Regions from separate parts of the Paenibacillus sp. FSL M7-0420 genome, predicted to be linked through region 1. Evidence: a T-box and tRNA genes for the amino acid it is inferred to sense, from the RefSeq annotation. Region 1 holds a T-box; the other holds one or more tRNA genes.
The links. A T-box is a leader RNA that pairs with one kind of tRNA and senses whether it is charged. The one in region 1 lies ahead of pheS (phenylalanine--tRNA ligase subunit alpha), so its partner is inferred to be a tRNA-Phe.

Region 1 (5,695 bases):
ACTGTTCCGCCATCGAATCTGGCTGATTCCAGTACGATATTAACGGTGTCTGCGGTAACCTCTGTAGACAGTCCGCCCATCACTCCGGCCAGGCCAATGGCACCTGAGCCATCTGCAATCACCAGCATCTGCGGCTCCAGCTTGCGCTCTTGTCCGTCAAGGGTAACCAGTCCTTCCCCTTCATGGGCAAACCGTACACCGATGGTTCCGCCCTGGACCTGCCCGCCGTCAAATGCATGCAGCGGCTGTCCGTATTCCAGCATCACATAGTTGGTGATGTCTACGATATTGTTAATCGGACGTACCCCGGCCGCCATCAGGCGGTTCTGAATCCACAGCGGGGACGGCGCGGTCTTCACTCCGGCAATATAACGCACGGCGTAATGGCTGCAGAATGCCTCGTCCTCAATGGTAACCGTGATGGAGTCCGCAGCCTTCCCGCCCGTTTCCACGAGCTCTGCCGCCGGATCAGCCAGCTTCAGCTCACGGCCCAGCACTGCGCTTACTTCATAAGCGGCACCGATCATGCTCAGGCAGTCGGAACGGTTCGGCGTCAGGTCGAAATCAAGGATTTCGTCATTCAGACCCAGCAGCTTGAGAATATCCTGGCCCACCTCGGTCTGCTCCGGCAGCACGAGAATGCCCTCCTGCAGCTCTTTGGGCAGCAGCTTGTCGTTCAGGCCCAGCTCCTTGGCCGAGCAGATCATCCCCTGCGACAGCACGCCGCGCAGCTTGGCTTTTTTGATCTCCAGGCCCGGCAGCTTGGCGCCTACCAGCGCGACCGGAACCTTCTGGCCCGCTGCGACATTCTTAGCTCCGCAGACAATCTGCAGATCCTCACCCTGCCCTGCATCGACGATACAGATGTTCAGCTTATCGGCGTCCGGGTGCTTCTCCTTGGATTTCACGTAGCCGGTCACAATCCCGGAAATCCCTTTGTTGCGGCGTTCTACTCCGTCAATCTCAATGCCGGCGGTGGTGATTTTATCCGCCAACTCATCTGCGGTCACCCCTTCCAGCGATATATAATCGGCCAGCCAGGCGGTTGATACTTTCATAATCGCACACTTCCTTTTTGTTTCAGATGTATTGATCTCCATGCCGGCCTGCGCCGGGGCGCGGAAGCGGATATAAACAAGCCCACGTCAACTTCGCGCAACAAAATTCTGCATTGCAGTGTTCCTACAGAGAAGTTTTGGACTTCCGGCCGCTGTTAGGATTGAATTTCCTGATTACACTGCCGGCCGCAGTAGAAATCCAATCCTAAAGGCGGACGCTACCGCTCCTACAGTTCCAAAATTCCCCTCCGGTCCTTCAATCGCAGTCATTTAATTAGCACTGCCGTCATCCCTCCGGCTTAACAATATCCGTCCCGCCCCCGCACACACCCGCCAAATCCCTAAATACCCTTGAATTGCTTCACAAAGCCCATATCATTCGTGTAGAAATAACGGATGTCATCAATACCATATTTCAGCATCGCGATCCGCTCAGCGCCCATGCCGAACGCGAAGCCGCTGTATTCTTCCGGATCATATCCGCCCATCCGCAGCACATTCGGGTGCACCATACCGGCACCGAGAATCTCCAGCCAGCCGCTCTGCTTGCAGAGACGGCAGCCTTCGCCGCCGCATTTGAAGCAGCTTACATCCACCTCAACGCTAGGCTCGGTGAACGGGAAGAAGCTTGGGCGCAGGCGGATGCCCGCCGCAGGCCCGAACATCTCCTTGGTGAACTGCTGCAGGGTACCCTTGAGGTCACTCATGCGGATATTGCGGCCGATCACCAGGCCTTCAATCTGATGGAACTGGAAGGAGTGGGTCGCATCGTCGTCGTCACGGCGGAACACCTTGCCCGGACAGATGACCTTGACCGGAGTCTCCCCGTTCATGGCCTGCATGGTACGCACCTGTACCGGCGAGGTCTGGGTACGCATCAGAATATCTTCCGTGATATAGAAGGAATCCTGCATGTCGCGGGCCGGATGGTTCTTCGGAAGGTTCAGCGCCTCGAAGTTATAATAATCCGTCTCCACTTCTGGTCCTTCTGCAACCTGGAAGCCCATGCCGATGAAAATATCCTCGATCTCCTGGATCACCCGGCTCAGCGGATGAATGCCGCCCTGCGGCAGGCCGCGGCCCGGCAGGGTTACATCGACCTTCTCCGCATTCAGACGGCTCTCTGTCTCCTGCTGCTGGAACAGCTCCTGCTTGGCGCCGATCACCTCTTCAATGGCGCTGCGCACCAGATTGGCCACCTGGCCGATCACCGGACGCTCCTCCGCGCTTAGTCCGCCCATACCGCGCAGAACCTCTGTCAGCTCGCCTTTTTTGCCAAGGTATTTGACACGAAGGTCATTCAGAATCTGCGGATCGTTTACCGCCTGCAGCTTCGTCAGCGCCTCAGCCTTCAGTGCTTCCAATTTGTCTTTCATGGCTTGTACTGCCCCCTCAAATCTCATATTGTTCAACAAAAAAAGGCCTTTCCTCCCGGTAAAGGGACGAAAAGACCGTGGTACCACCCTTGTTAGACGGCCGTACGCTTCCCTTAAGAGCAATATTCCCTCTTTCGGTGCGGCAAAGACCTGTCTCACTTTATACAGAAATAACGGTCTGCGGCCGGTCCCCCCTACTAGCGCTCTTCAAGCACATTCAGGGAACTGCTCCGGAGTGAACTTCGGCAGCTCTGCTCTCTTAGAAACGCTCTCAATCTACGGCGCTTCCTCCCTGTAAGCCAGGCACTGCGTACTCTTCTCCATCATTGCATGTATGCGGATTATAACCTCTGCACTTCGATCCTCCACTTGGGAAGATATGCCCATCTATTATATGCAAAAACTGCCCGTTTGACAAGCCGCGCACCTTCCGCTTATTTTTTATCTTCTTTTAAGCTCCCTTTAAGCTTCAGCGCGGTTTGACGGCTTTTTTTTCAGCGGACATTCAGTCAATGTTGATATTTTCCCTTAAGAGATCATACAAGGAGGAAATTACATGCTTACACGAAAAAAAGCATTTGTTCTGCTGCTGCTCAGCACATTTGCCGCAAGTCAAACCGCAGGCAGCACGGGAACCACGGCCTATGCCGCTTCATCCGGTTCAACGGCTGCCACAGCAGCAAGCGCGGTCACGGAAGTCTCCACACTTAACGGTCTAAGTGCGCTCAAGCTCGGCACCGCGCTTCAGGTGAAGCTGAGCCATGTAGGGATTCAGAGCCAAACCGGCGGTAATATTCTCACCTACACGCTTACCTATACCAACACTGCCGGCAGCAGCGTCAATCTGGCGGACTATTTCTCCAAAGTTGTAACTGTGGGCGGCAGCATCATTAAAGGAATTCCGGTCAGCGCAGACAGTGCGGTCAAGAAAATCCCTGCTAAACAAAGCACCAGTCTTACATACTATGCGAATATTGGAACTGCCGCCTCAGTCAAAGGACTCAATATCAACATATACGGCTGGAATTTCAGCGCCGCTAATTATGAACAGCGTATAGGCACGTTCACGATTCCTTCCAATTACTCACTGTCTTCCCTGATAGGGGAGACCCGAAAGGTCGAACTCGGCGGTATTACAGCCGGCACCAAAGCCGAATCCGTGCAAATCTACAAATATAACAGTAAAGTCTATGCCAAGGTCGGGCTTAGCCTAACCAATCTAGGTAACAAAGTGCTTACAGATCCGGGCTATACCTTGTACCTGAAATCCTCGGGCGGCTCTGTCTTCACGCTTACGCTGGATGACAGCAGCCCCGAATTCAAGCTTCAGCCTCAGGAGAAGAAGACGCTCTATTATATGACCGAGATTCCCTCCTACATGAATGTCACCCGGATGACGCTGCAGATCGCCAAGCTGGATGAAGGACTCAAGCTGTACCTGCCTGTCTCTTCCTACGCTCTTCCGGCTGCGGTAACGGCAGATTTCACCGTAGCGGCAGGCTACACCAAGAAGGTCTCCATCGGCAGCAATAATGTGGATATGCAGCTGCTGAAGGCAAATGTGCATGCGGATAACGGGAATGGCGTCTGGAGCTATCAGCTCCGGGTGAAAAATACCGGCAGCACAGCGGTCACTTTGCCTGCTTATGAGCTTAACGTCAAGTCGGCGGAAGGCTATAGCTTCCCGGTGACGGCCACTGCCTTGAGCAGCCTGACCCTGAAGCCGCTGGAAGAGAAGCTGATTGAGCTGAGCGCGAATGTTCCGCTGGAGCTGGCTCAGAATTCGCTGGAGCTGCAAATGATTGCTCCTGCGGCCAGCGCGGATAAAGTAACGCTGCCTGTGGCCTATTTCCGCATCCCTTATACGCCGGAGAGCCAGATTCATCTCGCTGCCGAGACCAGCGTAACCAATACCTATGGTATCTTCGCTGTCTCTCTGGACTCCCTGCTGCGTCTGCCTTGGGGCAGCGAGGATCTGGTACAGGCTGTACTAACGATACGCAATGCAACGTCCAAGACCATTACTTTGCCTGCTTTTACAGGAATACTCCTGGTGGATCAGAAGGATCTCAGCTCCTCTTCGCAGACTTATACGGACAACAGCTCTTCAGTCCTTGCCCCTGGTGCCAGCACTCAAATAACGGTTCAAGGCCATATTCCATACACTCTGGATTTCAGGCTAGTCAAGCTCATCCTCCAGGAGACCAAGGGTACAGAAGTGTCGCAATTCCTCTCTCTCAGTACAAGCGACAGTACCGTTAAGAGTGTAGCGCCGCTGGCTGCAGGGGAAGCCTTCAAGATCACAGCCACCGGCAAAAAAGCCACCGTGAAGGAACGTTCCACCCTCCTGTATACAGGAACCGGCTCGAACCTGGTGTACAGCGAAGTGGAAATGAACAGCGACGAAGTCCGGCAGGCAGATCTGGCCCGTCTGTACGGGCAGTTCAGGACTGCTGACGGGCAATATTTTGAAGCAACCGCCAACCAGTCCGAGCTGTCGACCAGCCCTGAAGGCAAAACACTGGTTACCTTCTGGGCGAAAGTCCCGGCCACACTGGACACCGCAGGTCTTCAGCTGTATATCAGCCAGGCGATTGCGGATGGCAAGCTGACTGCCGCAGGAACGGCTGCGACGGGATACGTGAATACGGCAGCGCTGACACTGACACCGGCAGAGGTTACCCCTTTGACCAATCTGGCTTCTGTCCCCCTCTTCCCTTATACACTGGCAGTTACCAGCTCTACAGGGGAACTCACCAAGGGTGCAAGCAGCATTGCAGTGACGTTCAATTACAATCTCAATCAGGATACTACCTATCAGACAGGCGCTTACCAGCATAAGCTCATCCTTCAGGTTATAGATCCTTATGGACAGTCTCATGAGAAAGCACTGATGCTCGGCACCGACTTGACCCTGGGAACAAACAATTCTTATTCTACGACCCTTACCAGCGTCCTGTTCAAAAATCTGAGCTCCGGCACCTATGCCCTTAAATTCTACGATGAATTCCAGGGAGTGCGGACAGAGCTCGCCAGCCAGGCCTATTCCCTTGAGGTTACCGCCAAAGCAACCACCTCTTCCCCCGAAGGAGCTGCACAATGAATAAGAAGAAGATCATCATTATCGCTTCAGCGATAGTCCTCGTTGCTATTGCAGGGATTGCGGGCTATAGGCTCTGGCCGGATCAGAACCGGCAGATCAATGCCGCTCCGCTGAATACGGCAGTTGCCAGTAAGGGGGATATCCTGGTGGGTGTCTCG
Region 2 (5,695 bases), 4.4 Mb from region 1:
TGTAAGCAAGTGGAAATAGTTATTAGTTGCTACCGTGATTTTCCTTAGGGAAAACACATTGGTTAAGCTACTAAGAGCACACGGAGGATGCCTAGGCGCCAGGAGCCGACGAAGGACGTGGCGAACAACGAAACTGCCTCGGGGAGCTGTAAGCAAGCTTTGATCCGGGGGTGTCCGAATGGGGAAACCCAGCTGTGGTAATTCGCAGTTACTCGTATCTGAATACATAGGATACGCAGAGGCAGACCAGGGGAACTGAAACATCTAAGTACCCTGAGGAAGAGAAAACAATAGTGATTCCGTCAGTAGCGGCGAGCGAACGCGGAACAGCCTAAACCAAGGGGCTTGCCTCTTGGGGTTGTGGGACGTCTCACATGGAGTTACAAAGGAATAGAGTAGGCGAAGAGGTCTGGAAAGGCCCGCGATAGAGGTAAAAGCCCTGTAGCCTAAACTGTGTTCTCTCCGAGACGGATCCCGAGTAGTGCGGGGCACGTGAAACCCCGTATGAATCCAGCAGGACCATCTGCTAAGGCTAAATACTACCTGGCGACCGATAGTGAAACAGTACCGTGAGGGAAAGGTGAAAAGCACCCCGGAAGGGGAGTGAAATAGAACCTGAAACCGTGTGCTTACAAAAAGTCAGAGCCCTTTCTATGGGTGATGGCGTGCCTTTTGTAGAATGAACCGGCGAGTTACGTTTAACATGCAAGGTTAAGGTGAGAAGCCGGAGCCGCAGCGAAAGCGAGTCTGAATAGGGCGATTTAAGTATGTGGACGTAGACCCGAAACCGTGTGATCTACCCCTGTCCAGGGTGAAGGTGCGGTAACACGCACTGGAGGCCCGAACCCACGCATGTTGAAAAATGCGGGGATGAGGTGGGGGTAGCGGAGAAATTCCAATCGAACTCGGAGATAGCTGGTTCTCCCCGAAATAGCTTTAGGGCTAGCCTCGGTGAATGGAGTGGTGGAGGTAGAGCACTGATTGGGTGCGGGGCCCGCAAGGGTTACCAAGCTCAGTCAAACTCCGAATGCCATTTACTTCTTGCCGGGAGTCAGACAGTGAGTGCTAAGATCCATTGTCAAAAGGGAAACAGCCCAGACCATCAGCTAAGGTCCCCAAGTGTGTGTTAAGTGGGAAAGGATGTGGAGTTGCACAGACAACCAGGATGTTGGCTTAGAAGCAGCCACCATTGAAAGAGTGCGTAATAGCTCACTGGTCGAGTGACTCTGCGCCGAAAATGTAACGGGGCTAAACACACCACCGAAGCTATGGCTAGATGCGTTGCATCTGGGGTAGGGGAGCGTTGTATATACGTTGAAGGTGTACCGTAAGGAGCGCTGGAGAGTATACAAGTGAGAATGCCGGTATGAGTAACGAAAAGATCAGTGAGAATCTGATCCGCCGAAAGCCCAAGGTTTCCTGAGGAAGGCTCGTCCGCTCAGGGTAAGTCGGGACCTAAGGCGAGGCCGACAGGCGTAGTCGAAGGACAACAGTTTGAAATTACTGTACCACCGTAATCCGCTATGAGCGATGGGGTGACGCAGGAGGGTAGTGACGCGGACTGATGGATGTCCGTCTAAGCAGTGAGGCTGGTGTGCAGGCAAATCCGCACATCATTAAGGCTGGGCTGTGATGGGGAGCGAAAATTACAGTAGCGAAGGTCATGATCTCACACTGCCAAGAAAAGCCTCTAGTCAGGAGAAGGTGCCCGTACCGCAAACCGACACAGGTAGGCGAGAAGAGAATTCTAAGGCGCGCGGAAGAACTCTCGTTAAGGAACTCGGCAAAATGACCCCGTAACTTCGGGAGAAGGGGTGCCTCGGTAGGGTGAATAGCCCGAGGGGGCCGCAGTGAAAAGGCCCAAGCGACTGTTTAGCAAAAACACAGGTCTGTGCGAAGCCGTAAGGCGAAGTATACGGGCTGACGCCTGCCCGGTGCTGGAAGGTTAAGGGGAGCGGTTAGGAGCAATCCGAAGCTGTGAACCGAAGCCCCAGTAAACGGCGGCCGTAACTATAACGGTCCTAAGGTAGCGAAATTCCTTGTCAGGTAAATTCTGACCCGCACGAATGGCGTAACGACTTGGGCGCTGTCTCAACGAGAGATCCGGTGAAATTTTAATACCTGTGAAGATGCAGGTTACCCGCGACAAGACGGAAAGACCCCATGGAGCTTTACTGCAGCTTGATATTGAATTTGGGTACGATCTGTACAGGATAGGTGGGAGCCGGTGAGGCAGGAGCGCAAGCTTCTGCGGAGGCGCCGTTGGGATACCACCCTGATCGTATCTAGGTTCTAACCTAGTACCCTTAGCGGGTATGGGGACCGTGTCAGGCGGGCAGTTTGACTGGGGCGGTCGCCTCCTAAAGAGTAACGGAGGCGTTCAAAGGTTCCCTCAGAATGGTTGGAAATCATTCGCAGAGTGCAAAGGCATAAGGGAGCTTGACTGCGAGACCTACAAGTCGAGCAGGGACGAAAGTCGGACTTAGTGATCCGGTGGTACCGCATGGAAGGGCCATCGCTCAACGGATAAAAGCTACCCTGGGGATAACAGGCTTATCTCCCCCAAGAGTCCACATCGACGGGGAGGTTTGGCACCTCGATGTCGGCTCATCGCATCCTGGGGCTGAAGTAGGTCCCAAGGGTTGGGCTGTTCGCCCATTAAAGCGGTACGCGAGCTGGGTTCAGAACGTCGTGAGACAGTTCGGTCCCTATCTGTCGTGGGCGCAGGAAATTTGAGAGGAGCTGTCCTTAGTACGAGAGGACCGGGATGGACGTACCGCTGGTGCATCAGTTGTTCCGCCAGGAGCATGGCTGAGTAGCTACGTACGGACGGGATAAGCGCTGAAAGCATCTAAGCGTGAAGCCCCCCTCAAGATGAGATTTCCCAATTAGTAAGACCCCTTGAAGACGACGAGGTAGATAGGTTGGAGGTGGAAGTGCAGCAATGCATGGAGCTGACCAATACTAATCGGTCGAGGGCTTATCCAAATTTCTAACACGCAGATTCGTTTCGGATTCAGTTTTCAGGCGATCAAGCTTGATATGTATATTCCCTGATAGCTCAGTTGGTAGAGCACTCGACTGTTAATCGAGTTGTCACAGGTTCGAGTCCTGTTCGGGGAGCCATATGGAGAGGTGTCCGAGTTTGGCCGAAGGAGCACGATTGGAAATCGTGTAGGCGCCACAAGCGTCTCGAGGGTTCGAATCCCTCTCTCTCCGTAGCGTTACCTCCCTGAAAAGGGAAAGGAAATAACTGTATAGCATGGCTCGTTGGTCAAGGGGTTAAGACACCTCCCTTTCACGGAGGTAACATGGGTTCGAATCCCATACGAGTCACCAATTTCTTCTTTGAATGACGGGAAGAGAGAGTCATATATGGAGGCTTAGCTCAGCTGGGAGAGCATCTGCCTTACAAGCAGAGGGTCGGGGGTTCGAACCCCTCAGCCTCCACCATCTATCTTAACCGAATAGATTTTGTACAATGACGCGGGGTGGAGCAGCCCGGTAGCTCGTCGGGCTCATAACCCGAAGGCCGCAGGTTCAAATCCTGCCCCCGCAATTAATCCCCACAAAGTGAAGAGATGCTCTGTAGCATATTCCGAATACTTTCCGGGGACCCCATAAGTACTTTTAATTTGGAACCGTGGTGTAGTTGGCCTAACATGCCTGCCTGTCACGCAGGAGATCGCGGGTTCGAATCCCGTCGGTTCCGCCATTTTTAATGGCTTAAGGGATGAGAATTCCCTGGGTTCGTTGAAGCATAGGCATCGTAAGGAATACTTCGCAATCTCGTAACGGAGTGAAGAGTATCCCGCCCTGTTCCGCCATCTTTACAAAATTACTTTTATGGCTCGGTAGCTCAGTCGGTAGAGCAAAGGACTGAAAATCCTTGTGTCGGGGGTTCGATTCCCTCCCGCGCCACCATACACAACTTAATATGCCGGTGTAGCTCAATTGGTAGAGCAACTGACTTGTAATCAGTAGGTTGGGGGTTCAAGTCCTCTCGCCGGCACCATACCGTGGAGGCTTAGCGAAGTGGCCAAACGCATCAGACTGTAAATCTGCTCACGTACGTGTTCGGTGGTTCGAATCCATCAGCCTCCACCATTTTTTAGGGGCATAGTTTAAAGGTAGAACAACGGTCTCCAAAACCGTTGGTGTGGGTTCAATTCCTGCTGCCCCTGCCAAGTAATTTCATATAAAAGAATCATATGGCGACCGTGGCGAAGGGGTTAACGCACCGGATTGTGGTTCCGGCATTCGTGGGTTCGAGACCCATCGGTCGCCCCATTTCTTTTATAAGAATTACATAGCAATACAACTTAAAAGCTTCATATGGCGACTGTGGCGAAGGGGTTAACGCACCGGATTGTGGTTCCGGCATTCGTGGGTTCGAGACCCATCAGTCGCCCCATTTTTATTTAATAAGATGTTGGGGATTAGCCAAGCGGTAAGGCAACGGACTTTGACTCCGTCATTCATAGGTTCGATTCCTATATCCCCAGCCATTATATGCGGACGTGGCTCAGCGGTAGAGCATCGCCTTGCCAAGGCGAGGGTCGCGGGTTCGATTCCCGTCGTCCGCTCCATTTCATGTGGTGCCATAGCCAAGTGGTAAGGCAAAGCTCTGCAAAAGCTTTATCCCCAGTTCAAATCTGGGTGGCACCTCCATTATTTTTTTGGAATTATATATGTAGTACGCCGGCGTGGCGGAATGGCAGACGCGCTCGACTCAAAATCGAGTGGGAAACCGTGGAGGTTCGAGTCCTCTCGCCGGTATCAAATTAATAACAGACAGCTCATTAGAGAATAATTCTAATGAGCTTTTTTATATTTATTGCACCGATCTTATTATTTCGATCGGCTATAATCAGAAGAATCAATGATCTACGATTGGTGGATCATTGCAATTGAAATTAGTTCTTGGAGGTCGACAGCCATGAATGCCCCTTTCGCAGACCGTATTAAGATCGCGCCCGGTTTCTGGACCAGCCTGAAGGGAATAGGGGTAGAACCTATTGATGTAGCACGCAAGGCATGCCTGCCGCTAACCATCATCACCGAACCGGTAGTCACGACCGCCCAATATTATTCGATCTGGCTAGCCTATTCCGAACTAGTCGGAGACATCGCTACGGGAATCGTCAAGCTTGCGGCCGCATACAAGACAACTCAATATCCGCCGGCTGCTTTGGCGACCTTTCACGCTCGCAATTACCGGGACGCGCTGAACCGAATGGCGCGCTATAAGCAATTGTGCCCCCCGGAAAACTTGAGGATTCAGGAAGAAGGCGAGCTATATTCGATTGAATTGGAATGGCAGCATGCCGAGCTATCCGGACCGCCGGTGCTTGTCGGCATTACGCTCGCCTACCTGCTTGAGCTCGGACGCCGGGGAACCGGCCGTTTCCTTAAGGCACATTCCGTAGAATTCATTAACTATATGGGCGACGTTCAAGCCCTTGAAGGTTACTTCGGCTGTCGAGTACGGACGGGGACGGAGCGCAATCAGCTAACGCTTAATCGCGAAGATCTGGATCGCCCCTTCACGTCGTACAATGAAGAACTTCTTGAGATTCTGACCCCCTCCTTGGATCGTACGCTGGAAGAGCGACAGAGCCAGCTCACAATGAGCACTAAGGTGCAGTGGATTCTCTCACGGTGCCTGACTCAAGGGAAAATCGATATCCACTCC

Region 2: it encodes a tRNA-Phe, which carries the amino acid that the T-box ahead of pheS (phenylalanine--tRNA ligase subunit alpha) is inferred to sense. The anticodon was not compared.

Annotation. Positions count from the first base shown of each region.
Region 1 is NZ_JBBOCJ010000001.1:1,717,416-1,723,110, reverse strand. Features, by position in the region: gene pheT (phenylalanine--tRNA ligase subunit beta) at 1-1,058, opposite strand, end outside; gene pheS (phenylalanine--tRNA ligase subunit alpha) at 1,400-2,434, opposite strand; T-box leader at 2,494-2,770, opposite strand; gene MKX51_RS07305 (hypothetical protein) at 2,991-5,537, shown strand; gene MKX51_RS07300 (efflux RND transporter periplasmic adaptor subunit) at 5,534-5,695, shown strand, end outside.
Region 2 is NZ_JBBOCJ010000001.1:6,163,034-6,168,728, reverse strand. Features, by position in the region: rRNA gene MKX51_RS26410 (23S ribosomal RNA) at 61-2,988, shown strand; tRNA gene MKX51_RS26405 (tRNA-Asn) at 3,051-3,126, shown strand; tRNA gene MKX51_RS26400 (tRNA-Ser) at 3,130-3,219, shown strand; tRNA gene MKX51_RS26395 (tRNA-Glu) at 3,265-3,339, shown strand; tRNA gene MKX51_RS26390 (tRNA-Val) at 3,378-3,453, shown strand; tRNA gene MKX51_RS26385 (tRNA-Met) at 3,486-3,559, shown strand; tRNA gene MKX51_RS26380 (tRNA-Asp) at 3,638-3,715, shown strand; tRNA gene MKX51_RS26375 (tRNA-Phe) at 3,849-3,924, shown strand; tRNA gene MKX51_RS26370 (tRNA-Thr) at 3,940-4,015, shown strand; tRNA gene MKX51_RS26365 (tRNA-Tyr) at 4,022-4,107, shown strand; tRNA gene MKX51_RS26360 (tRNA-Trp) at 4,114-4,187, shown strand; tRNA gene MKX51_RS26355 (tRNA-His) at 4,215-4,290, shown strand; tRNA gene MKX51_RS26350 (tRNA-His) at 4,339-4,414, shown strand; tRNA gene MKX51_RS26345 (tRNA-Gln) at 4,434-4,508, shown strand; tRNA gene MKX51_RS26340 (tRNA-Gly) at 4,515-4,589, shown strand; tRNA gene MKX51_RS26335 (tRNA-Cys) at 4,598-4,671, shown strand; tRNA gene MKX51_RS26330 (tRNA-Leu) at 4,701-4,779, shown strand; gene MKX51_RS26325 (helix-turn-helix transcriptional regulator) at 4,940-5,695, shown strand, end outside.